Regions from separate parts of the Paenibacillus sp. y28 genome, predicted to be linked through region 2. Evidence: a T-box and tRNA genes for the amino acid it is inferred to sense, from the RefSeq annotation. Region 2 holds a T-box; the other holds one or more tRNA genes.
What was found. A T-box is a leader RNA that pairs with one kind of tRNA and senses whether it is charged. The one in region 2 lies ahead of ileS (isoleucine--tRNA ligase), so its partner is inferred to be a tRNA-Ile.

Region 1: it encodes a tRNA-Ile, which carries the amino acid that the T-box ahead of ileS (isoleucine--tRNA ligase) is inferred to sense. The anticodon was not compared.

Annotation. Positions count from the first base shown of each region.
Region 1 covers NZ_JBBBNV010000057.1:675-8,162, forward strand. Annotated here, with positions in the region: gene WBG83_RS21945 (superoxide dismutase family protein) at 199-753, opposite strand; gene WBG83_RS21950 (protease complex subunit PrcB family protein) at 979-1,821, shown strand; gene WBG83_RS21955 (hypothetical protein) at 2,354-2,719, shown strand; tRNA gene WBG83_RS21960 (tRNA-Ile) at 3,065-3,138, opposite strand; tRNA gene WBG83_RS21965 (tRNA-Met) at 3,149-3,225, opposite strand; gene WBG83_RS21970 (hypothetical protein) at 3,307-3,471, opposite strand; gene WBG83_RS21975 (phosphatidylglycerophosphatase A family protein) at 3,570-4,121, opposite strand; gene WBG83_RS21980 (2'-5' RNA ligase family protein) at 4,251-4,772, shown strand; gene WBG83_RS21985 (hypothetical protein) at 5,005-7,167, opposite strand.
Region 2 covers NZ_JBBBNV010000015.1:91,426-105,980, forward strand. Annotated here, with positions in the region: gene spoIIGA (sigma-E processing peptidase SpoIIGA) at 1-316, shown strand, start outside; gene sigE (RNA polymerase sporulation sigma factor SigE) at 396-1,118, shown strand; gene sigG (RNA polymerase sporulation sigma factor SigG) at 1,257-2,039, shown strand; gene WBG83_RS13655 (YlmC/YmxH family sporulation protein) at 2,156-2,491, shown strand; gene pgeF (peptidoglycan editing factor PgeF) at 2,629-3,462, shown strand; gene WBG83_RS13665 (YggS family pyridoxal phosphate-dependent enzyme) at 3,620-4,315, shown strand; gene WBG83_RS13670 (cell division protein SepF) at 4,358-4,795, shown strand; gene WBG83_RS13675 (YggT family protein) at 4,812-5,090, shown strand; gene WBG83_RS13680 (YlmH family RNA-binding protein) at 5,102-5,884, shown strand; gene WBG83_RS13685 (DivIVA domain-containing protein) at 5,972-6,451, shown strand; T-box leader at 6,643-6,885, shown strand; gene ileS (isoleucine--tRNA ligase) at 6,963-9,719, shown strand; gene WBG83_RS13695 (TraR/DksA C4-type zinc finger protein) at 9,797-10,519, opposite strand; gene lspA (signal peptidase II) at 10,631-11,140, shown strand; gene WBG83_RS13705 (RluA family pseudouridine synthase) at 11,137-12,165, shown strand; gene WBG83_RS13710 (LL-diaminopimelate aminotransferase) at 12,454-13,689, shown strand; gene pyrR (bifunctional pyr operon transcriptional regulator/uracil phosphoribosyltransferase PyrR) at 14,096-14,555, shown strand, end outside.

The sequences.
Region 1 (7,488 bases), on a different contig from region 2:
GCTGTGCTCATCGCACGCACTCCCTGAATCAAACACCTCATCTCCCATATTGCCCCGATTCTTGGGTATATGCAGGCAATAAGCTTATGGGATATACCAGCTCGTACTAACACAGGGATTCGGGTGTCAGCGAGCAAAAAAGACAAACACCCTGCAGCCGATGGCAGTTCCTGCCACGGAGCGGGGTGTTTGTGCTGGTTACTTGATTATGCCGCAGGCGATACGCGCCCCGGAATTACCAGACGGATCGGTTTTATAATCGTCCACTTTCTCATGAATAATGAGGGAGGTTCCGCCCGGCTTCAGCAGCGAGTTCGGCGCTCCTGTTTCCAAAGTAACCTTTTTGGCGACCATGACAGCAGATGCCTTTCCATCCTGATTGACCTCCAGATTCGGCAAATCTCCGTTATGAAACCCTCTTGGATTCTCAAAGCCATGCTGCTTGCCATCCGGGTTGAAGTGGTCCCCGGCCGATTTAAATTCTGGTGGCTCGCACGTTCCGTTTTGATGAATATGGAAGCCATGCAAGCCCGGAGTTAAGCCGGAAACCTCCACTTCAATCTGAACACCCGCTTTCATTTGCCTAAGGGTAGCCGAACCAATCGCTTCCCCGTTTGTGTTCTTTATCTCCACCGTAACCGGCTGGACCGCCTCCGGCTCAACCAGCGCTGTTCCTTGTGTCGGCTCAGCACGGCAAGCTGTCAGAGCCAGCAGCGCAGCGGCTGGAATCAGCCATTTCTTCCATTCGATCAAAACAAACGTCCTCCCTTACTGTCATCCATTTTATATCCTACTAAGGAAGGTATGCCCCTTTATCATTTTTTTTATGTAAGGCACACATGAAAAAATGAGGATTTTTTTCTGCAGGTTGTTGAATTATAATAGAACCAGAATAACGACAGTCCGATAAAAGCTTGGACCGGGTCTGCTGCAACATTTTTATACGGAGCTGCGTTAGTAATGATGAGGTGAAACAAAATGAAAACATATCAAAAACAATGGCTGCGGAAGGGGGCTCTCTCCCTGCTGCTATTACTATCCTTCGGCAGCACTTCTCTGGCCTTCGATGATATTGCAGGTACGCCGCAGGAGGAGAGCATTCTCTCCTTGAAAGAGGCCGGAATTGTAAACGGCGTTGACGCCAACCACTTCGATCCGAAAGGCCCGGTTTCTTATGGCGAGGCTGTGCCTATGATTGTAAAAGGGCTTGATCTCAACATCGACAACATCCGGTTCATCAAGGCTCCGCAGGCGAGCGATTTTTTCGCAAACGTGGCCAATGATGCCTGGAATGCGGAAGCTTTTATTATTGCTTCTTTGAACGGGCTCCCTATTCCTTCCGATGTCCAGCCGCAGCAAACGATCTCTGCACAGGACTATGCCATGCTGCTGACCGCGGCACTGAGAGATAGCGCTGCAGCAGCCCAAGGAACCATTGCATTCGATACGACACAGGAAATGAATCGGGGTCTTGCCGCAGATTGGCTATATAAAGCGCGCCAGCTGGCTTCCATTTCGCTTTCTGTTGAAACGGAAAAGGTATCCGACGAGGTAAACAAGGTTACTCTTTCCTGGGGATCTCAGCCGAATTCAGGCTATGCCATCCAAATCACCCGTATTGAATTTAACAACGGCCAAGCACACATTTATTACACCTTATCCTATCCGGAACCGGACAAAATGTATGCACAGGTCATTACGTATCCCAAAGCAGTAACGTATATCGACAGTCAGTACAAGCCGGTCGCTGTTCCTGTCAAGCCTGCTGCTCCCGATCCGGCGGCCGAAGCAAATCCGCCCGCAGCAGTTCCTCACTCTTGAGGAGAACCGGAAGTCAGAAGCAAAGCCCTTCCTGCCGGAAGGGCTTTTTGCTATCAGCTTCATTTCTCGGGAAACAAGCCCTGTTGTTCTGCTATAACAAGGCTGCAAATAACAAGGCTGCAAATAAAAAAAGAAAGCCCTCGAAAGCGGACTTTCCTTGTTCAAGTAGAGAAGCTTATAGCTCCAGGAAGCTTTGAATAATTTGAAAGGGAAGAGCTCCAATCGCAATAATTCCGTACACGATTCCTTGTAAAATATTTTTGAGAGCTTTCATACCCCATCACTCCAATCCAAGTTTGTCAAAGTTGTGTCTATGTAGAGAGTATACTCCTAAACCGAAGCACTTTTATTAAAATAACATTAATTTTTGAGAAAAATTTTGCAGGGCAATGAGAAAAATCATATTTCGGCCAGAACAACCTATATTTTTCCATATAAATACATGCTAACATAAAATGCGCCTATGAATGAAAAGAAAGGAGATACTTCCATTTATTTGTGTTATCTATTTAAAAAAGGAGCTGATTCATTAATGAAAAAACGTTGGTTTACGACGCTCGCCGTAGCAGCTTCGGTATTTATGACGGCCCTGCCTGTCCATGCAACCGGTGAAGAAACGATTTTTGTCACCAATTCCGCACGTTCAGCAGCGAGCCAGCTGTATACCGGCAGCACAGCGGAAGTGTATATTGAAGGCTGGTCAACCAGCTCCGAGATTAACTGGTATATTCTTGATCAATACGGAACCACCGTCGACTACGGAACAGTCGGAACCCCGAATCGCAAGTATGAGCAATTTGCCAGATATTATCCCGGCTCTGGAAGCCTTCAGCTTGTCATGGAATGCACCGACAGCAGCTTCTGTGACGGGAGCGGGAACATTTGGGTCCACTGGTAAAACCATGAAATGAATACCGGATAGCCCCAGCGGATAACCTTCTGATTATCGAATCAGGAGGTTATCTGCTCGAATCTCGGTTACAATCTCAACCACGGTTGGTAAACAACAGGAAGACAACAGGAAAGAGCGAATCAACCGTAGAGTAAGTAAGTAAGAAGTAAGTAAGGTAGAATAGCCATGTGAAGAAGAATTAAAGAGGGGGAATAAGGCCAAATAACTGAATCAGCTAAACGAGCGTAAGGAGTCCGGCCTAAACTGAAACGGCAGCTTATGACCAATCGCAATAAATAAAAGGCCCTAAAAAACACAAAAAACCTTGCAAAATCAAGGTTTCTGCTAAAGTGGGCCCTGCAGGACTCGAACCTGCGACCAATCGGTTATGAGCCGACCGCTCTGACCAACTGAGCTAAGGGCCCGAACGAGAATTGGTTGCGGGGGCAGGATTTGAACCTGCGGCCTTCGGGTTATGAGCCCGACGAGCTACCGGGCTGCTCCACCCCGCGTCAGTTGTTAGTGTCCGTTCACAGCGACAAATATAACTATACACTAAACCGAAAGGTCCCGTCAAGAAAATTTTTCAAATCTTAAAGCACATACCGAACGCCGAACCGTCCCTTTTTAGACCGGAAGACTTCGACCTCTTGAGGGCATTCATAGCCGTATATCCACCAGTCCTCTTCCATCCGCTTCGCCAAACAGCCCGCCTGAAATTTGGAATCATACAATTTGACCCAGTACACCCACCTCATCCGGCTCTCCTCCTTTTTCCTTCTCTGTTCTACAGGATACCCCAATTTCCCGCAAAAAAATCCCTGAAAACGGGAAATTCCCGAATCCAGGGACGTGGTCATCCGGCCTGCTCCTTGGGCGAAAAGGATGTTGATTGTGCTGACTGCTGCTCTTCCAAATCACGCTGCCGGTGAGCAATCCGGCTTGATGCCGAAGCTGCGACACTGGCTACCAGGTCGTCAAGGAACGTATGCACGCCATTTCCGTTTTTGGTATCCAGCTTCTTAATGATTCCGATTTTGTGCTTATCCAAATGCCCAAAGGTCGTTACCGCAATACTTCCGTAGCCGAAGACGGAGCCGAGAGCTAAAGTCTCATCGCAGCCGAATAGCCCCTCATCACTCTCTACAATCGACTGGAGCGGCTCGGAAAGCAAGCCTTTCTCAGCCAATGTATCTAGCTCAATGCCCACAAGAAGGGCATGCAGAAGCTCCCTTTTGGCAAGAACCGCTTGTACACTGTCCAAGCAGGCCTCCATACTCAATTGCGGGTTATAAGGGGATTGCATTTCGTATACAATTTCGGCAATGTCCTCCAAGCTTACGCCCCGTTCGGCCAGCTTTTGCAGGACAGAGGATTTAATTTCATTGCTGTGTACTTGCCGCTTCATCTGGAGTCTCCCCTTTCAAAGATAAGCCAATTATATCATAATTTTCTGATAAAGTTGAACCTTCATTTGTTGGATTGCCGAAGCAAACGGTATAATAAGAAGGAGGAAACGAAAAGGAGTGACGTGAATATGAAATACGGAATTGCTGTGTTTCCCCCAAAATCCATTCAAGATACGGCGAACAGTCTGCGAAAACGATATGATCCGAATTACAGCCTGATTCCTCCCCATCTGACCGTTCGTGAAGCTGGGGAAACCGACGAGACGGGACTTCAGCACATCATTTCTCACCTGAACCAGCTGACTGCTGAGTTAGCCCCTTTTCCGATCACATTCAATCGGTTCTCCACCTTTTACCCGGTCAATCCGGTGATTTACATGGCGACAGCCGATCCCGAGCCGTTTCGCCGGCTGCACCGCAAGGTTTGCAGCGGACCGCTCGAAGTGGCGAATCCCCGGTACGAATTTCACCCCCATCTGACGATTGGGCAAAATCTGAATAATGACGAGCTGCATGATGTGCTCGCCAGCCTGAGAAACCGCCCTATCGATCTCACTTTTATAGCAGATCGGCTTCATTTGTTGTACCAGACGGACAATAGGGCCTGGACGACTCATCAAACCTTCCTGCTCCAAGGTACCCCGATTTAAAACGATGCCCGGTCAGAGGGGTATTCCCTCCACCGGGCATTTTGCGTCCCTTGGTGACCGACAGAAGCCGCGGCTGAACGGCATAAACGTCTTCTCAGGACAAATTATCGATTCTCCGCAAAACAGGCTCTTCGCGGCGCGCAGCTCCCAGCGCGCGCTGTTTCGCTGCATGACGGCGGTCGTTCGACCACACCACAGCCTTCGCTTCTATCGTCTCCCCGATACCGGAAGCTCAATCATTGTACATAAACCAATACAGATCCTTCGTGGCCAGCAGCTTCTTCTGTCCGGATTGGAATTCGTGGTACACGTTCAAGCGATATTTTTCCATATCTTCGACGTTAAATTTCAAATTCTCATCGGCCTTGATCAGCTTCATCTGATGGAAGCCCAGATCCAGCACCTTGCTCTCATCCTTGCCTGTTTCCAAATCGAGATAATGGGACATTTTGAATTTCCCTCGCGTATCCTCCATCTCCACGATCAGCTTCTGGTTGTCCATATTCGTTTCCATCAGCAGGTTATGGGTCAGTTCATATTCGAACTTCAATTCAACTTCACCTGTAACAAAATTAAGCTGGGTGCCGAAATTACTCATCGATATGGTGTAAGGGGCGATTTCGAGCTCCTTAAATGATGCTTTCGGTTCCTTCTGCTCCGCTGGAAGAACGAAGGAAGCGGCATTCACGTACCCGTCCGGGTCCTTCTCCGCCAGCTTGCCGTCCTTCACGGCATCTCCGATTAAGAGCTGCAGGCCCTCGGTGGCATACGATTTCGGCACGCTGCTCCATACATACAGCAACCCCGTTGCGCCCGGTCTAACTTTCTCAGACAGCTCGGTCACTTGTGCAGGGTATACCGTTCCGTCCGCCGCGCGGAAATGAGCAACAAGCTTGGCGATGTCGGTATGACGCTTCTCCAGGTTCTCTACCGCAAGCTGAGCGGCATAAATATCCGAGGATTTACCCGTAAATGTCATCACAGAGCGTACAGAATAGTCTGCCTGACGACCGATGGCCGTCAGCTTGCGTTTGGCCCCGTTCGGAATCAGCCCTACCTGCAGCAAATCCGAGTTATGGTAAAATTGCACCAAATCCACCTTCACAGGCTTATCTGTGCTGGAGGCCGCACTTCCGCTCAGCGTATCTACAGTTTCATTTTCCTGCAGCAACAGCTTTACCCGCTTAAACTGCGTCGTAAACGGAATTTTGCCAATCAGCTGCAATTGCAGTTCACTTCCCGGATTGAGTGAGATAACCTTGTCCGTATTCACAGCCACCGCTTCCACCTTGGTCGCATCGTCCAGTTCGAAATATCCCGTAAAATCCGGAATCGGCAAAGACTCCGTTCCCTGGTTCGCGATAATAACATTGGCCGTCAAAAGATCCTCATCCTCCCACGGAAGACGATGCAGACCGGTCATGCTGGCCGTATAAATTCCATGCTTATTGCTAAACTCATACACCGCGCCAAGGGACACATCATCCGCTTTTGCCTGTGGCAAATCATATTCAGCAACAGGCACAACCAGCGCCGTGCCGTCGGAAGCGCCCCCTTCGATCGTTTGTTTCACACTCAGCTTCCAGCCCTCAAGACCGGCCTCCTGCGGGATGATCGCAGTCAAAATGCCTTCCTTATCCTCAAGCGGCTGCAGCACCGTATCCTTGGTCAGGCCGGACACATTCATAGGGTACGACAGTCCGTCCGCCGTCTCTACCGTAAACTGCAGGTCAGGAAGCTTGATGCTGCGGCTTCCGGAATTCACCATCATAAAGGAAACCGTAGGCAGCGAGTTTATATCGTTCTTACTGACATTAACACGCTTGACATAGGTTGTAATCGGCACACCGGATAACAAAACACTCCGCTTGCTGTCTGACGGTGTCTGCAGACTATAGCTGTCCGGAACGGCGATTTCACCGACAACCCGTTCAAAATTCGGCGCGTCGAAATCCCACTTAATCACCTGGAATTTCAGGTCTGCGAGGGCCGTTGCTTTGCTAACCTTGGCATAAAAATGAAATTGCTGGGACGTGCCTGCCGCTACCTTGTTTTTATCCTTGTCCTGGGCCTGCAGCTGTACATCGATGACCGCTCCCGTCCCGCTGTTCAGCCGGATCCAATAATCAACAAACTGCATATCCCGATCCGAGCCGTTGACAAGCTCTGCTGTAAAGCTAACCGTGTTCAGCTCTTCGCCGGTAAGCAAATTCACTTCTTGAATATTCAGCTTACTCTGTGAAGTAAGAGCTATCGAACCGATAGGATTCGCTATGGATAATAGAATAGCTGGCGGGCTCCCCGCGTCATCGGCCCACACCGGGGTAACACTCGATGCCAATAATACGGCTGATAATGCTACACTGAACAATGATTTTCGACTTTTCTTTTTCACTACATTGCCCTCCTGTAATAAAAAACCATGGATATGAAAACGTTTACTTCTAGCTATAATCAAATATAGCCGATGAGTTTTCCTTTGTACACGTTATATTATAAAAACTATCTTAATTTTTGGTTGATTCTCCCTTCTTTCTCTATCCATAATATAGAACGTAATAAAAATCAAATAGTTGTACATCCGCCAAAAAAATATTATTCTATGTAGAGTCACTAGCGTTGCATAAAAAGTCGGCGGCATAGTTTTCGAATAATTCTGAACAAGGTTTTAGTTTTCATTACCAAAAAGTCGATTGCCCACCAGAAGGTAGCTCTC
Region 2 (14,555 bases):
TATGGAGACGGTGATATGGCAGGAGGTTTTGCCCGCATCCTGGGTGGAGCGCATCCGGGGCGGGCGTGTGGAGGAGCTAGTCAGCGGGCTGGAGCAGGAGGAGTTTATTTGGCAGGATCGGCTTCGTTTCGTCCCTTACCGGGGGGTGAACCGGGATACCCGGTTTATGCTGGCGATTAAGCCGGATCAGGTTGTCATTCGTCATGAGGAGCGTACGATAGAAGCCGCTAAGGTGTTAGTGGCGCTGGATGCGGGAAAGCTTTGCGGAGATGGCTCCTACCAAGCCATTGTTCACCCCATGCTGATGAGCGGGTAAGACATTGCCGCAGGAAAGCATGCACAGAATTTGCACCGAAATGAGTAGACAATAAAACCGCTGGGAGGAGAATCAAGACATGATCATGAAATGGAGGCTGCAGCTGCAGCTTGGATTATACCGGTTCTTGTTTCTTCTGGGTTTGAAAAGTGAAGAAATTTACTACATTGGCGGCAGTGAGGCGCTGCCTCCCCCTCTCACACGGGAAGAGGAAGAGTACCTGCTGGAGAAGCTTCCCACAGGTGACAGCGCGATTCGTTCGGTGCTGATTGAACGAAATCTTCGCCTGGTTGTATACATCGCCCGTAAATTTGAAAACACAGGGATTCACATTGAGGACCTTGTTTCCATCGGAGCAATTGGCCTCATTAAAGCAGTCAACACCTTCGATCCGGAGAAAAAAATAAAGCTGGCCACTTATGCCTCGCGCTGCATTGAGAACGAAATTCTGATGTACCTGCGGCGCAATAACAAAATTCGGACCGAGGTGTCCTTCGATGAGCCGCTTAACATTGATTGGGACGGCAACGAGCTGCTGCTTTCGGATGTGCTCGGCACAGAGAATGATACCATTTACCGCAATATAGAGGAGCAGGTGGACCGCAAGCTGCTTCATAAAGCATTGGATAAGCTGTCGGAGCGGGAGCGTATTATTATGGAGCTCCGGTTCGGGCTGCAGGATGGGGAAGAGAAAACACAAAAGGACGTGGCTGACTTGCTGGGCATCTCGCAGTCGTATATTTCGCGGCTGGAGAAGCGGATAATAAAACGCTTACGAAAAGAATTTAACAAAATGGTGTGATCGTTCAAAGCCGTACCGGGTGCGGTTTACAAAGCATGATAGCGCATTATCGCGTAGGCGTGCGGCTGGAAGCGGCGCATAAAAAACAGGTCCAAGGGGATAATTAACATTAATGTTTCTCCTTGGGAGGTAGTCGCGTTGACCCGAAATAAAGTGGAGATCTGTGGAGTAGATACCGCGAAATTGCCTGTTCTCACCAATGCCGAGATGCGCGAATTGTTCGTGCAGCTTCAGACGCAGGGGGAGCGGGCGGCAAGAGAGAAATTGGTAAACGGCAACTTGAGACTGGTGCTCAGTGTCATTCAGCGCTTCAACAACCGGGGCGAATTCGTCGACGATTTGTTCCAGGTCGGCTGTATCGGTTTGATGAAGGCCATTGATAATTTTGATCTAAGTCAGAATGTCAAATTCTCGACGTATGCGGTGCCGATGATTATCGGAGAAATACGCCGTTATCTGCGGGACAACAACCCGATTCGGGTGTCGCGCTCCTTGCGGGATATCGCTTATAAAGCGCTGCAGGTTCGGGATTCCTTGACCGGGAGCAACTCCCGGGAGCCGACGATTTATGAAATTTCCGAAGCGCTTAATGTACCCAAGGAAGATGTTGTATTTGCGCTTGATGCGATTCAGGATCCGGTTTCATTGTTTGAACCTATCTATCATGATGGGGGAGACCCGATTTATGTGATGGATCAAATCAGTGATGAGCGCAACAAGGACGTCTCCTGGATTGAGGGGATCGCCCTCCGGGAGGCGATGCGGAAGCTGGGGGACCGGGAGAAAATGATTTTATCGATGCGCTTCTTTGATGGGAAAACCCAGATGGAAGTTGCTGATGAAATCGGCATCTCGCAGGCGCAGGTGTCCCGTCTGGAGAAGTCCGCCATTTCGCAAATGCAAAAGCACGTCAAAAATTAAGGATTTCCGTTTGAAGCGACGCTTCCTCTGCCGGAGGGAGCGTTTCTTTTTTGATGGGGGCAGGACATTTTCCCCACTCCAAACATATACTGTACTAGCAAAGGAGTGGACGGCTGATGAAAATATCCGATTTTCAATCCAAGGATGTCATTAACATTGTGGACGGCAAAAAGCTGGGGCATATCAGCGATATTGATTTGGATCTGCGGCATGGCCGGATTGAATCAATCGTCGTTCCGGAGGAGGGACGTTTCTTCGGGCTGTTCGGCGGTGGAGCGGATGTGATTATTCCTTGGCAGAACATTGTCAAAATCGGGGCGGACGTCATTTTGGTCAAGCTGGATGAAGCCAAGGCGTTCCGCGACCGTTCAGAGGGGGAGCCGGAGCGGGAATATGAGGCTTCACGCCCACTTCGTGAACGGGATCGGGACCGTAGTTATCGGGACATGTAGACGGTCTTGTGTTACACTAATACAAAGTCAAAGCTGACAATGCTGAGCCTGGCGGCGTTTCGCTCCTCATTTACCCGTTCAGCGCGCCGGGTGCAAGGCAAGGTCAGGCTTTGTAGAAGAGGCATGAGGTGGTAAGCATGGAACCGTTTGTGGTATCCGGCGGAGAGGAAGGCCAGCCGGTTTTATTTCATATTCAAGATTGGGAAGCCCGCATACCGGGTTTGACGGCAGGCTTCTCCTCGCGTCGCGGGGGGGTAGGCGAGGGCAGCTTCGATTCGCTTAATTGTGCCCTGCATGTGGCAGACCGCCCGGAGCACGTGGAGCTGAACCGCCGGCGTATTGCAGGGGCCGTCGGGACAACGTTTGAGGCATGGACCTGCGCTGAGCAGGTGCATTCGGCGGAAGTGGCTGTCGTTACGCTAAAGGACCGGGGCCGGGGCCGATTAAGCCGGGCGGATGCATTTGCGGATACGGACGGGCTAATCACCCGGGAGCGGGGGATTTGGCTGAACGCTTTTTTTGCGGATTGCGTGCCGCTGTTTTTCGTGGACCCGGTAACCCGGTCAATCGGACTCGCTCATGCAGGCTGGCGCGGGACGGTACAGCGCATTGCCGGAAAAACGGTAGAACGAATGCAGGAAGCGTTCGGCGCAAAGCCGGAAACAATACGGGCGGCAATCGGTCCTTCGATAGGCGAATGCTGCTATGAGGTAGATGAAGCCGTCATACGGGAGGTTCAAGCCGGATTGCCCGATGTGACGGAAGGATGGACGCGGAGAGAGAACGGCAAATTTATGCTTGATTTAAAACAAATCAACACACAAATTTTATCAAAAGCAGGAATTTTGCCAGAACACATCGAAATAACGCAGTGGTGCACAAGCTGCAATACGGACTGGTTCTTCTCTCATCGGAAGGAGAGCGGCCGGACGGGGCGGATGACAGCTTGGATCGGTTTGGATTTGTTCTAAGGGTGGCTGTTTCCGGGTGTAGTGCTATGATGCCGATGGCAGCCGCTTCTGGCGAATTGCTTGGATCAGAGCAGTAGGATTCTCTTTTGCCGCAGCCGCTGATTTTCAGTAGAATCCTGCAAATATGGGATGGACCGCAGTTGAAAGGAAGATGCAGATGACGACGACACAGCAAGGCTTAGCAGAACGTATCCGTGCTGTAGAACAGCGGATTCAGGCAGCGTGCGATCGCAGCGGGCGAAGCCGTCAAGACATAAATGTAATCGCCGTAACGAAATATGTATCACTTGACACCGCCAGACAAGCTGTAGAAGAAGGGTGCACTCATGTCGGGGAGAACCGCTGGCAGGATGCCAAAGAGAAGTGGGAGGCAATCGGCGGTGCAGCCACCTGGCATTTCATCGGGCATCTGCAGACCAACAAGGTTAAGGATGTGCTCGGCAAATTTGCTTATATTCATTCTCTGGACCGGATATCGCTGGCTGAGGAGCTGCAAAAGAAGGCGGCGGCTTCAGGAGTAACGGCGAATTGCTTTATCCAGGTCAATGTGTCCGGAGAGGAAAGCAAATACGGGCTTGCGCCGGACAAGCTGCTTTCGTTTGTTGAAGAAATCAAGACGATGTCGGCCCTGCGCATTGTCGGTCTGATGACCATGGCGCCTTATGAGGATGCGGAGGCAACGCGCCCGGTATTCAGGGGCTTGCGGGAGCTTCGCGATCGGCTGAACCGCAGCGGAATGCTTGCATATGAAGTGCCGCATCTGTCAATGGGCATGTCCAATGATTTTGAAATCGCTATCGAAGAAGGGGCGACCTGGGTGCGTCTGGGCTCGATTCTAGTCGGTAAGGAATAGGAATATTTTGGGCAAAATGAAATGATGAGATGAGGGATGATGATGGGCGTAGTGAATAAATTTATGAATTTTCTTGGCCTTCAGGAAGAAGAGGAAATGATCGAGAAAGAAAAAATCGCCGATACTCATGAAGAAATTGAAACCCCGTTCCAAGATACACGTAAACAACAGAAGAGCAATATCGTCAGCATCCATTCGCAAAAAAATGTGCGCGTCGTGCTGAGTGAGCCCCGCTCCTACGAGGAAACTCAGGAAATTGCCGACCATCTCCGCTCACGGCGCCCGGTAGTCGTTAATTTGCAGCGTGTTCGGACGGAACAGGCGGTGCGCATTGTGGATTTCCTGAGCGGTACCGTGTATGCTTTGAATGGGAGCATCTCCAAGATTGGCCCGAACATTTTCATCTGCACGCCGGACTCGGTGGAGATACAAGGCGCGATTACCGAAATGATGGGCCAGCAGGAGACTGACTACAACTGATATCGAGGTGAAGGGATTGTCTGGTTTTCAAGGTACGATTTTGAGTTTTGTGGCTGTAGCGCTGGAAATATATTCCTACCTGATGATCGCTTACGTGCTGCTGTCATGGCTTCCAGGCGCGCGGGACAGCTTTATCGGTCAAATGCTTGCGAGGCTGGTGGAGCCGTACTTGGCGCCGTTTAGGAAGCTTATTCCCCCGATTGGCGGAATGATTGATATTTCTCCTATCGTTGCATTTTTTGCCTTTAAGTTTGTCACAATCGGTATTTTGACTGTGCTGGGCTGGATTTTGTAAGGAGGCATCGGGTGGTGAACGACAATCTTTATGCGCATTTTCATCCGGACGAACGGCCGTTTGTGGATAAAGCATCTGATTGGGTGCAGCGTGCGGCCGATCATACGGTGAAGGTGACCGATTTTCTTGACCCGCGCCAGGCTTTTATTTTGGAATCGCTGGTCAACCGCGAGCCGGACGTAAACATCCGGTTTGACGGCGGTTACGAGGGGGCTGAACGCAAAAGAGCGGTTATCGTGCCGGATTACCGCGACCCGGAGGACGAAGACATCCATCTGCAGGTGCTTGAAATTTCTTCGGACGACACCAGGTTCAGCGAGCTGGAGCACGGGGACTTTCTGGGAGCCCTGCTCGGTCTCGGGATTAAGCGGGACAAAATTGGCGATTTGCACGTGCATTCCAGTAAATGCCATTGCCTTGTAGCCGGCGAGATGATTGGGTTTGTCGATACGGAATTACGCCACGTCCACCGCGTTCATGTTCTGACGGACATCGTGCCGCTCTCCCGCCTGGAGGTGGCTAAGGTGTCGCTGGAGGAAATGAGCTTGTCGGTGGCTTCGCTGCGTTTGGACGGCATTGTAAGCGACGTTTGCCGCCTCAGCCGGGCCAAGGTGCTGGCTCCGATACAGAACGGCCGCTGCAAAGTCAATTGGAAGGTCGTCGAGGACCCGTCAAAGCCGCTTCAGGAAGGTGATGTAGTTTCGTTTCAGGGCTTCGGAAGGTTTAAAGTGCTGGAAGTGGAGGGCGTGACGAAAAAGGGCCGGATTCGTGTAAAAATTGGCAAATACATTTGAACAATGCAGGAATTCAGGCAAACCTGTCGAATATATGTTTTCAAAACCTTGTAAGTAGACGTTTTGAAAAGCCACAGGAGGTGCATCATGCCGCTTACCCCGCTGGACATACATAATAAAGAATTCAGCCGCAGCTTCCGCGGCTACAACGAGGACGAGGTCAATGAATTTCTGGATCAAATTATTAAGGATTATGAGGCCTTGATAAGGGAATCCAAGGATTTGCAAAATCAGGTGGAGACGCTGCAAGAGCGTCTGAATCATTTTGCGAACATTGAGGAAACACTGAGCAAGACCATTATTGTCGCCCAGGAAGCCGCGGATGAGGTGCGGAGCAACGCGAAGAAGGAAGCGCAGCTTATCGTGAAGGAAGCGGAGAAAAATGCGGACCGCATCATTAACGAGTCGCTCATCAAATCGCGCAAAATTTCACTCGAAATTGAAGAGCTGAAAAAACAGGCCACCATTTACAGAACGCGCTTCAGAACGCTGCTGGAAGCTCAAGTGGAGCTGCTCAATAATGACAGCTGGGAAACGTTCGCCCAGTTGAATGCGGCTAACGAGTAACGGGAATTCAGCCTTTGCCTAATGTGGCTATCGTAGAAGCCGCCGGAGGGCGGGAGACAGGTTACGCTACATGCTGGAGGAATGCAGGACTCATACATATGTCTTGTAGAACATAGAGAATATTCGCCTGCAGGAAGCGCAGGAAGTTGACTATTTACCGCGCTTGGGCTATACTCGGGCGTAATAAACTGTGTAAAGCGATGACTGGGACAAGTAAATCGGGCTTTTGCCGGTGCCAGCGAGTTAGGGTTTTGGTGCAAGCCTAATCCCGGCCGCCGATTGAATATCACCCAGGAGTGTCTCTTGAACGAGCTGAAGTAGAGAGAACCGGCTGATCCCGTTACCGATCGTCAAGCGGAGAAGGCACGGGTGCGGCAGCACACGGCTGCTGAATCCGAACTAGGGTGGTACCGCGTGCACATCTCGTCCCTTGAGGGACGGGATTTTTTTGTTGTGATGCGCTAGAGCAGTGTTACTATGGATGAAGGAGAAGAGATAACGAATGAGTGAAATCGACTATTCCAAAACATTAAATCTGCCTGTAACGGAGTTTCCGATGCGCGGGAACTTGCCGCAGCGGGAGCCGGATATTCAAAAGGCTTGGCAGGAGCAGGACATTTACGGACAAGTGCAGAAGAGCCGGGAAGGCAAGCCAAAGTTTATTTTGCATGACGGGCCTCCTTATGCGAATGGGGATATTCATATTGGTCATGCGTTAAACAAAGTATTGAAGGACTTTATTGTCCGTTTCAAAACGATGCAGGGCTTTGACGCGCCGTATGTCCCGGGCTGGGATACGCACGGCCTGCCGATTGAGCAGGCTATTGCCAACAGCGGCAAGGTCGATCGCAAAAAAATGAGCGTTTCCGAGTTCCGCGAGTATTGTAAGGAATATGCGCTGAAATGGGTGGAGAAGCAAAAGGGCCAATTCCAGCGGCTTGGCGTGCGAGGAGATTGGAGCAACCCGTACATTACGCTTCAGCCGGAATATGAAGCCCAGCAAATCCGGGTATTCGGCGACATGGTCAAAAAAGGGTATATTTACAAAGGGCTGAAGCCGGTATACTGGTCCCCTTCGTCGGAAAGCGCGCTTGCGGAAGCGGAAATCGAATACCGCGAGAAAACGTCGGCTTCTATCTACGTGGCCTTCGAGGTTGCCGACGGGAAAGGCAAGCTGCCTGAAGACGCGGCCGTTGTGATTTGGACGACCACACCTTGGACGCTTCCCGCCAACCTGGGAATCAGCCTGCATCCGGAATATGATTATGCTGTGGTAACTGCGGCTGGCCGCAAATTCGTTGTGGCTCAAGGCTTGCTTGAAGCAGTCGCCAAAGAGATCGGCTGGAGCGATGTGCAGGTAGTGTCCACGATAAAAGGAGCAGAGCTGGACGGCGTTCTATGCAAGCACCCGTTCTATGACCGCACTTCGCTGGTCATGGCGGGAGAGCATGTCACGCTGGAAGCAGGAACAGGCTGTGTCCATACGGCTCCGGGACACGGGGAGGATGACTTCCTGATCGGACAGCGCTACAGCTTAGGGGTGCTTTGCCCTGTGGACGATCAAGGGAAGTTCACTTCCGAAGCGCCGGGCTTTGAAGGGATTTTTTATGATAAAGCGAACAAACTAATTACAGAGAAGCTGGAAGCATCAGGACATTTGCTGAAGCTAGGTTTTATTAATCACCAGTACGCGCATGACTGGCGGACCAAGAAGCCGGTCATTTACCGGGCTACTGAACAATGGTTCGCTTCCATTGACAAGTTCCGTGATACGATGCTGGAGCAAATCAGCCAGTTGAACTGGACGCCGCATTGGGGCGAAGTGCGGATGCATAATATGATCGCGGATCGCGGGGACTGGTGCATTTCCCGCCAGCGGACATGGGGCGTGCCGATTCCGATTTTTTATTGCAAAGGCTGCGGAACCCCGCTTGTAAACGATGCTACGATTGAGCATGTGGCAGGCATTTTTGAAGAGCATGGCTCCAATGCCTGGTTCGACCGGGAACCGAAGGATTTGCTTCCGGTCGGCACGTCGTGCTCCTGCGGAAGCGCGGAGTTCCGTAAAGAAACAGATATTATGGATGTCTGGTTTGACTCGGGCTCCAGCCATGCAGGCGTGCTGGAGACCCGTCCGGAGCTGCAGTGGCCGGCCGATTTGTATTTGGAAGGCTCGGATCAATATCGAGGCTGGTTCAACTCCTCCTTGATTACGGCAACCGCTGTACGCGGGCAAGCGCCGTATAAAGGGATTTTGAGCCATGGCTTTACGCTGGATGGCGAAGGCCGGAAGATGTCCAAATCCCTCGGCAATACAATTGATCCAAATCAGGTATGCAATAAGCTGGGCGCGGATATTTTACGTCTATGGGTTGCTTCCGTGGATTATCAGGCGGACGTGCGCATTTCGGATAATATTTTGACCCAAATTACAGAGGGTTACCGAAAAATTCGCAATACCCTGCGTTATTTCTTGGGCAATTTGTCTGATTTCAACCCGGCTGTTGACCGCGTTGAAGCGTCCGCCATGAATGAGCTTGACCGCTACGCGCTGCTTTGTCTGAACCGTATGACCCAAAAAGTGCTGCAGGCATATGACGCTTATGAATTCCATGTGGTTTATCAAGCGGTGCACCATTTCTGCGCTGTAGAGATGAGCGCGTTCTACCTGGATATCGTGAAGGATCGCTTGTACGTCAGCCACCCTAATGACAAAGCGCGCCGGGCTGCGCAAACCGTTCTTTATGATGCGCTGCTGGCGATTGTAAGACTGATGGCTCCAATTGTGCCGCATACAGCCGATGAAGTGTGGGGGCATATTCCGCATACGGGCTTGTCCAGCGTTCAGCTGGCAGAATTCCCTGTGCCGGATAAGACCCTGGAGGATGAGGCGCTTGAAACGAAGTGGGAGGAATTCATTCTTGTGCGCGATGAGGTGAACAAAGCGCTAGAGGGTGCCCGCAAAGAAAAGGTTGTCGGCCAGTCGCTGGAATCCTGCCTGCATTTGTACCCGGATGAGGAAACGGCAAGCCTGCTGTCTCAAATGGAAGCGCTCGATCAGCTCTTTATTGTATCCAGGGTCGAAGTGTATGCGCCGGGAACGGCACCGGCTCCTTCTGCCTCTGCGCTTAAGGGAGTGGCCGTTAAGGTTGCGGTGGCTGAAGGCGACAAATGCCAGCGCTGCTGGGTTGTGACTCCGCTGGTGGGCCAAGACGAGGATTATCCGCATATTTGCCCGCGCTGCGCGGATGTAATGAAGCGGTTGTAATAAAAAGCCGGGACAGCGCTGCGAATGCAGCGCTCCCGGAACGATTTGTGTCTTGAGGACAGCCTGGTTGAAGCCTCTTATTCAACCAGGCGATTTGGTTCGAGGAGCGGCTCGCCCTCTTCTTCATCCAAATAGCGCTGGTATTGCTTGTTGCGGATGACGGTGATATTTCCGCCATAAATATCGGTGGCCAGGAAGCTTTCCAGCGGCTCGACATAACCGTCCAGCTCGCCAGCTTCAATATACATGTCATCATAGCTTTCAATTTGGCGGTCCTCCGCCATAGCCGGAGAGTCGGAGTTTCCCCAGCTTTCAACGATTTGCCAGGCATCTTCGCCATCGAAGCCGTTGTATTCGTGCTCATCCAGACTCGTTCGTCCAAAGGGCGGGGATAGAAATTGCTCCTCCACCGGACGGCGCTCGGACACGAACCGATCCGGCACGTGATCGACATGCTCGGCTGCGGTCGGCAGTGCTTCAAGCCGTTCATATGGAATGGGTTTGCCGGAGACCCTGCAGATGCCATAGGTTCCGCTATCCATGCTTAGCAGGGCTTGATTAATTTGCTCCAAATGCACTTTGGCATTTTCGTGCAGAGCGATATCTTTCCCCCGTTCATAGGTTTCCGTTGCGACATCGGCGGGGTGGTTATCATAAGCCGACAGCTCGCCGATTGCATCCCGCTGGGATTCACTTAAGCCGAAATCATCATTTTGTGCAAAATAGTGCTCCAGCTCTGCTTTTTCCTGAAGTAAACGGCTGCGCAAATGCTGCAGCTGTTCATCCGTCAAATGCGGCATCTCGTTATCTCCTTTCATAGCTGCCCTTTCGTCTCTAGGTTGAGCCGAAAGCGGGAAAACTAACAAGGGAATAACTTGCAGCGTCCGGCTCATCATCAAAGGAGGAAACCGATGCGTTTCATATGGTGGTATTACGTTGTGGCGATTGTAATTTTCGCCCTGGATCAAGTAACCAAATATGTGATTGTAACCAATATGGCTCTGTATGAGAGCAGAGCGGTAATCGGCGAATTTTTCACGATTACTTCTCACCGCAACCGCGGGGCAGCCTTTGGTATTTTGCAAAATCAGCGCTGGTTTTTTATTGTCATTACGCTCGTTGTGGTCGTCGGTATTGTTTATTATTTAAACCGGTCGGTTCGTGAGAAGAAGCGTCTGCTTCCGGCGGCTTTAGCCTTGCTGCTTGGCGGGGCGCTGGGCAATTTCATTGACCGGGCGCTGTACGGCGAGGTTGTAGATTTTCTGCAGTTCCGCTTTCAGTTTTCCTTTTTCGGAACACCGGTAGATTACACGTACCCCATCTTCAATTTGGCGGATTCCGCTATCGTTATCGGGGTCGCGCTCATTTTGCTCGATTCCGTCATTGCATGGCGCAAAGAAAAACGTGAGGTAGCATCATGAAGCATACAAGAACTACAGAACCAACCAGCAGTGTAAATGGACCTGACTTGGAGCACAATACTGCTGCAGCAGGCTTTTTGGATGCCGCTTCGGAGGAGGAAGGCACAGAACAGCACATCGAGCTTGTTGTCCAGCCGGATGAGGCCGGACAGCGGATTGACAAGCTGGTTGCCGAGTCGATGGAGCAGGAGGTGTCCCGGACACAAGTACAGCAGTGGATTCGGGACGGTTATGTTACCGTCGGCGGCAGGATGGTGAAGCCGAATGCCAAGCTGAGTGAAGGCGATCAGATTCGGGTTAAGCCCCCGGAGCCGGAAGCGCTCGAAATCGCGCCGGAGAACATACCGCTGGACATTGTATATGAGGATTCAGATATGATCGTCATTAACAAACCGCGCGGGCTGGTCGTTCATCCTGCGCCGGGGCATACTTCAGGCACGCTGGTAAACGCGCTGCTTTACCACTGCGGGGATTTATCCGGCATCAACGGCGTGCTGCGGCCCGGAATTGTTCACCGCATCGACAAGGATACGTCAGGCCTAATCATGGCCGCGAAAAATGATCTGGCCCATGCCGGGCTGGCCGCCCAGCTTAAAGATCATACAGTTACCCGCAAATACATTGGCCTTGCGTATGGTGTAGTGCCCCATGAGCAGGGGACGATCGACGCTCCGATCGGCAGAGACAGCCAGGACCGCAAAATGTATACCGTGACGGATAAAAACAGCAAGCATGCCGTGACTCACTTTGTGGTGCTGGAGAGATTTCCCGACGCTACGCTGCTTGAGCTGAAGCTGGAGACAGGGCGTACGCATCAAATCCGTGTGCATCTGAAGTTTATCGGGCACTCTCTGGTCGGCGATCCGATGTACAGCACCCGGAACAAGGCGATTACGATGCAGGGCCAGGCGCTGCATGCGGCTGTGCTTGGCTTCGTTCATCCGCGCACAGGGGAGCGGCTCCATTTTGAAGCCGGGCTGCCTGAGGATATGAAGCTGGTGCTGGAGCAGCTGCGCAGCAGATAGAGTGTGCTCCGGCTATGGTTTTTAGCGTTCTCGGCGTGAGGTGCATCGCGGCATACAGCAGCCATCGTCCCAATTTCTATTTTGGAATAAAGCCCGGTGAAATCGTGTATTTACGAAGTAGCAGAGCTTTGGGGACGTAACATAGTATGGTATATGTGGAATAATGCAAATTAAAGGCGCTTTATTCTATGGAAACAAACGGGTGAAACCGATACACTTGGATACTAGATAAATGAGAACTTGTTACCTTTGTTGACATCATATCCAGAAGTGATGGAGGAATCCGGCATGGCTAAAATTAATCAAAATTACCTGCAGCTGCAAGGCAGCTATTTGTTCTCCGAGATTGCAAAGCGCCGCACCAAATTTATTAGTGAAAATCCGAATGCCCAAATCATTAGCCTTGGTATCGGCGATGTAACCCGCGCACTGCCTCAGTCCGTTCTGACTGGTCTGCACAACGCTGTGGACGAGCTGGCTAGCGAGAAGTCGTTCCGCGGCTACGGTCCGGAGCAGGGCTACGATTTCTTGATCAACGCTATTATTGAGCACGACTACAAAACCCGCGGTGTTACGCTGAATTCGAATGAAGTGTTCGTCAGCGACGGCTCCAAGTGCGACGTGGGCAACATCCAGGAAATTTTCAGCGGGGACAGCATTATTGCGGTTCAAGATCCGGTGTACCCGGTTTATGTGGACAGCAACGTAATGGCTGGACGCTCAGGTAACTATAATAAAGAAACGAACCGTTACGACAACATCGTATACTTGACCTGCAATCAGGAAAATAACTTCAAGCCGGAGCTGCCGACTCAAAAGGTCGATTTGATTTACCTGTGCTATCCGAACAACCCGACAGGGATGACTCTTACGAAGGCGGAACTGAAGAAATGGGTTGATTATGCGAAGGAAAACAAATGTATCCTTTTGTTCGACTCCGCATATGAAGCCTTTATTCAGGAAGATGATGTGCCGCGCAGCATTTATGAGATCGAAGGCGCGAAGGAAGTGGCGATTGAATTCCGCAGCTACTCCAAAACCGCCGGCTTTACAGGTGTGCGCTGCGCCTACACTGTCGTGCCTCGCGAGCTGAAGGCTTATGATGAGGACGGCAATGAAATGCTGGTAAACGACCTGTGGAACCGCCGTCAAACGACGAAGTTCAATGGCTGCTCCTATGTAACGCAAAAAGGCGCGGCCGCGATTTACACGCCGGAAGGCCGTGAGCAAATCGCGGCGCTGGTCGATTATTATATGAGCAACGCAAAGGTCATTCGTGAGGGCTTGTCTTCTCTGGGCCTTAGCGTATTCGGCGGTGTCAACGCCCCGTACATCTGGCTGAAAACGCCGAACAATCTCAGCTCCTGGGAATTCTTCGATAAGCTTCTGTCCGAAGCTCATATCGTCGGTACGCCGGGTGTCGGCTTCGGTCAAGCGGGTCAAGGCTATTTCCGTCTGACTGCATTCGGCAGCCGCGAGAATACCGAGGCCGCTGTGGAACGGATTAAAAAGCTGAGCCTGTAGGCTACAGAGCGAGTTGAAGACTTTGAGAAAGCAGCAGCTTTCCCAAAGTCTTTTTTCTATATTCTGAATACTGCGGGGGCATTGGAATCACATAGGAAATGTCTTGACTTCTTTTGTCGAAAGTGCGATAATCCTGTTAAATGAATAGAACCTTTAACTCAGTCCCGAGAGGCTGGCAAGGTTACGTGAATTCCACCGCGCTGCGGGCTGGACATAGAGCACAGGCTTAAACCGAAAGGTGAGTCGACCTGTGTTTGTCCACGCGCGCAGATTTGGAAAAGCTCCTTGCTGCTACGGCACAAGGAGCTTTTTTTGCGGGAAGTCGTACATCTTTGCTTAGCCGGAATCGCACTTGCCGACCCGCAGGGAAGAAACGCCGCCAGACCGGATAGAAGGAGGAGCGGGCATGGCCGTTATCAAAAATATGATTATGGACGATGTCGCCATTCGGCGGGCATTAACGCGCATCGCCCATGAAATCCTTGAAAAAAATAAGGGCGTAGAAGACTGTATCTTTGTCGGAGTGCGTACAAGAGGCGTCTATCTGGCCCGCCGCATTGCCGAGCGGATTCAGGAAATTGAAACGGTATCTGTCCCGATTGGAGAGCTGGATGTGACGCGTTACCGCGATGACCGTCCCGAATTTAACGCTCCTCCCGAGGTTACGGAAGACCGGCTGGCGATACAGAATAAAAAAATTATTTTATGCGACGATGTTCTTTATACCGGGCGGACCGTCCGTGCGGCCATGGATGCCTTGATGGACCTGGGACGGCCCCAATCGATTCAGCTCGCCGTACTGGTGGACCGGGGGCACCGCGAGCTTCCGATTCGACCTGATTTTGTAGGCAAGAACGTTCCGACCT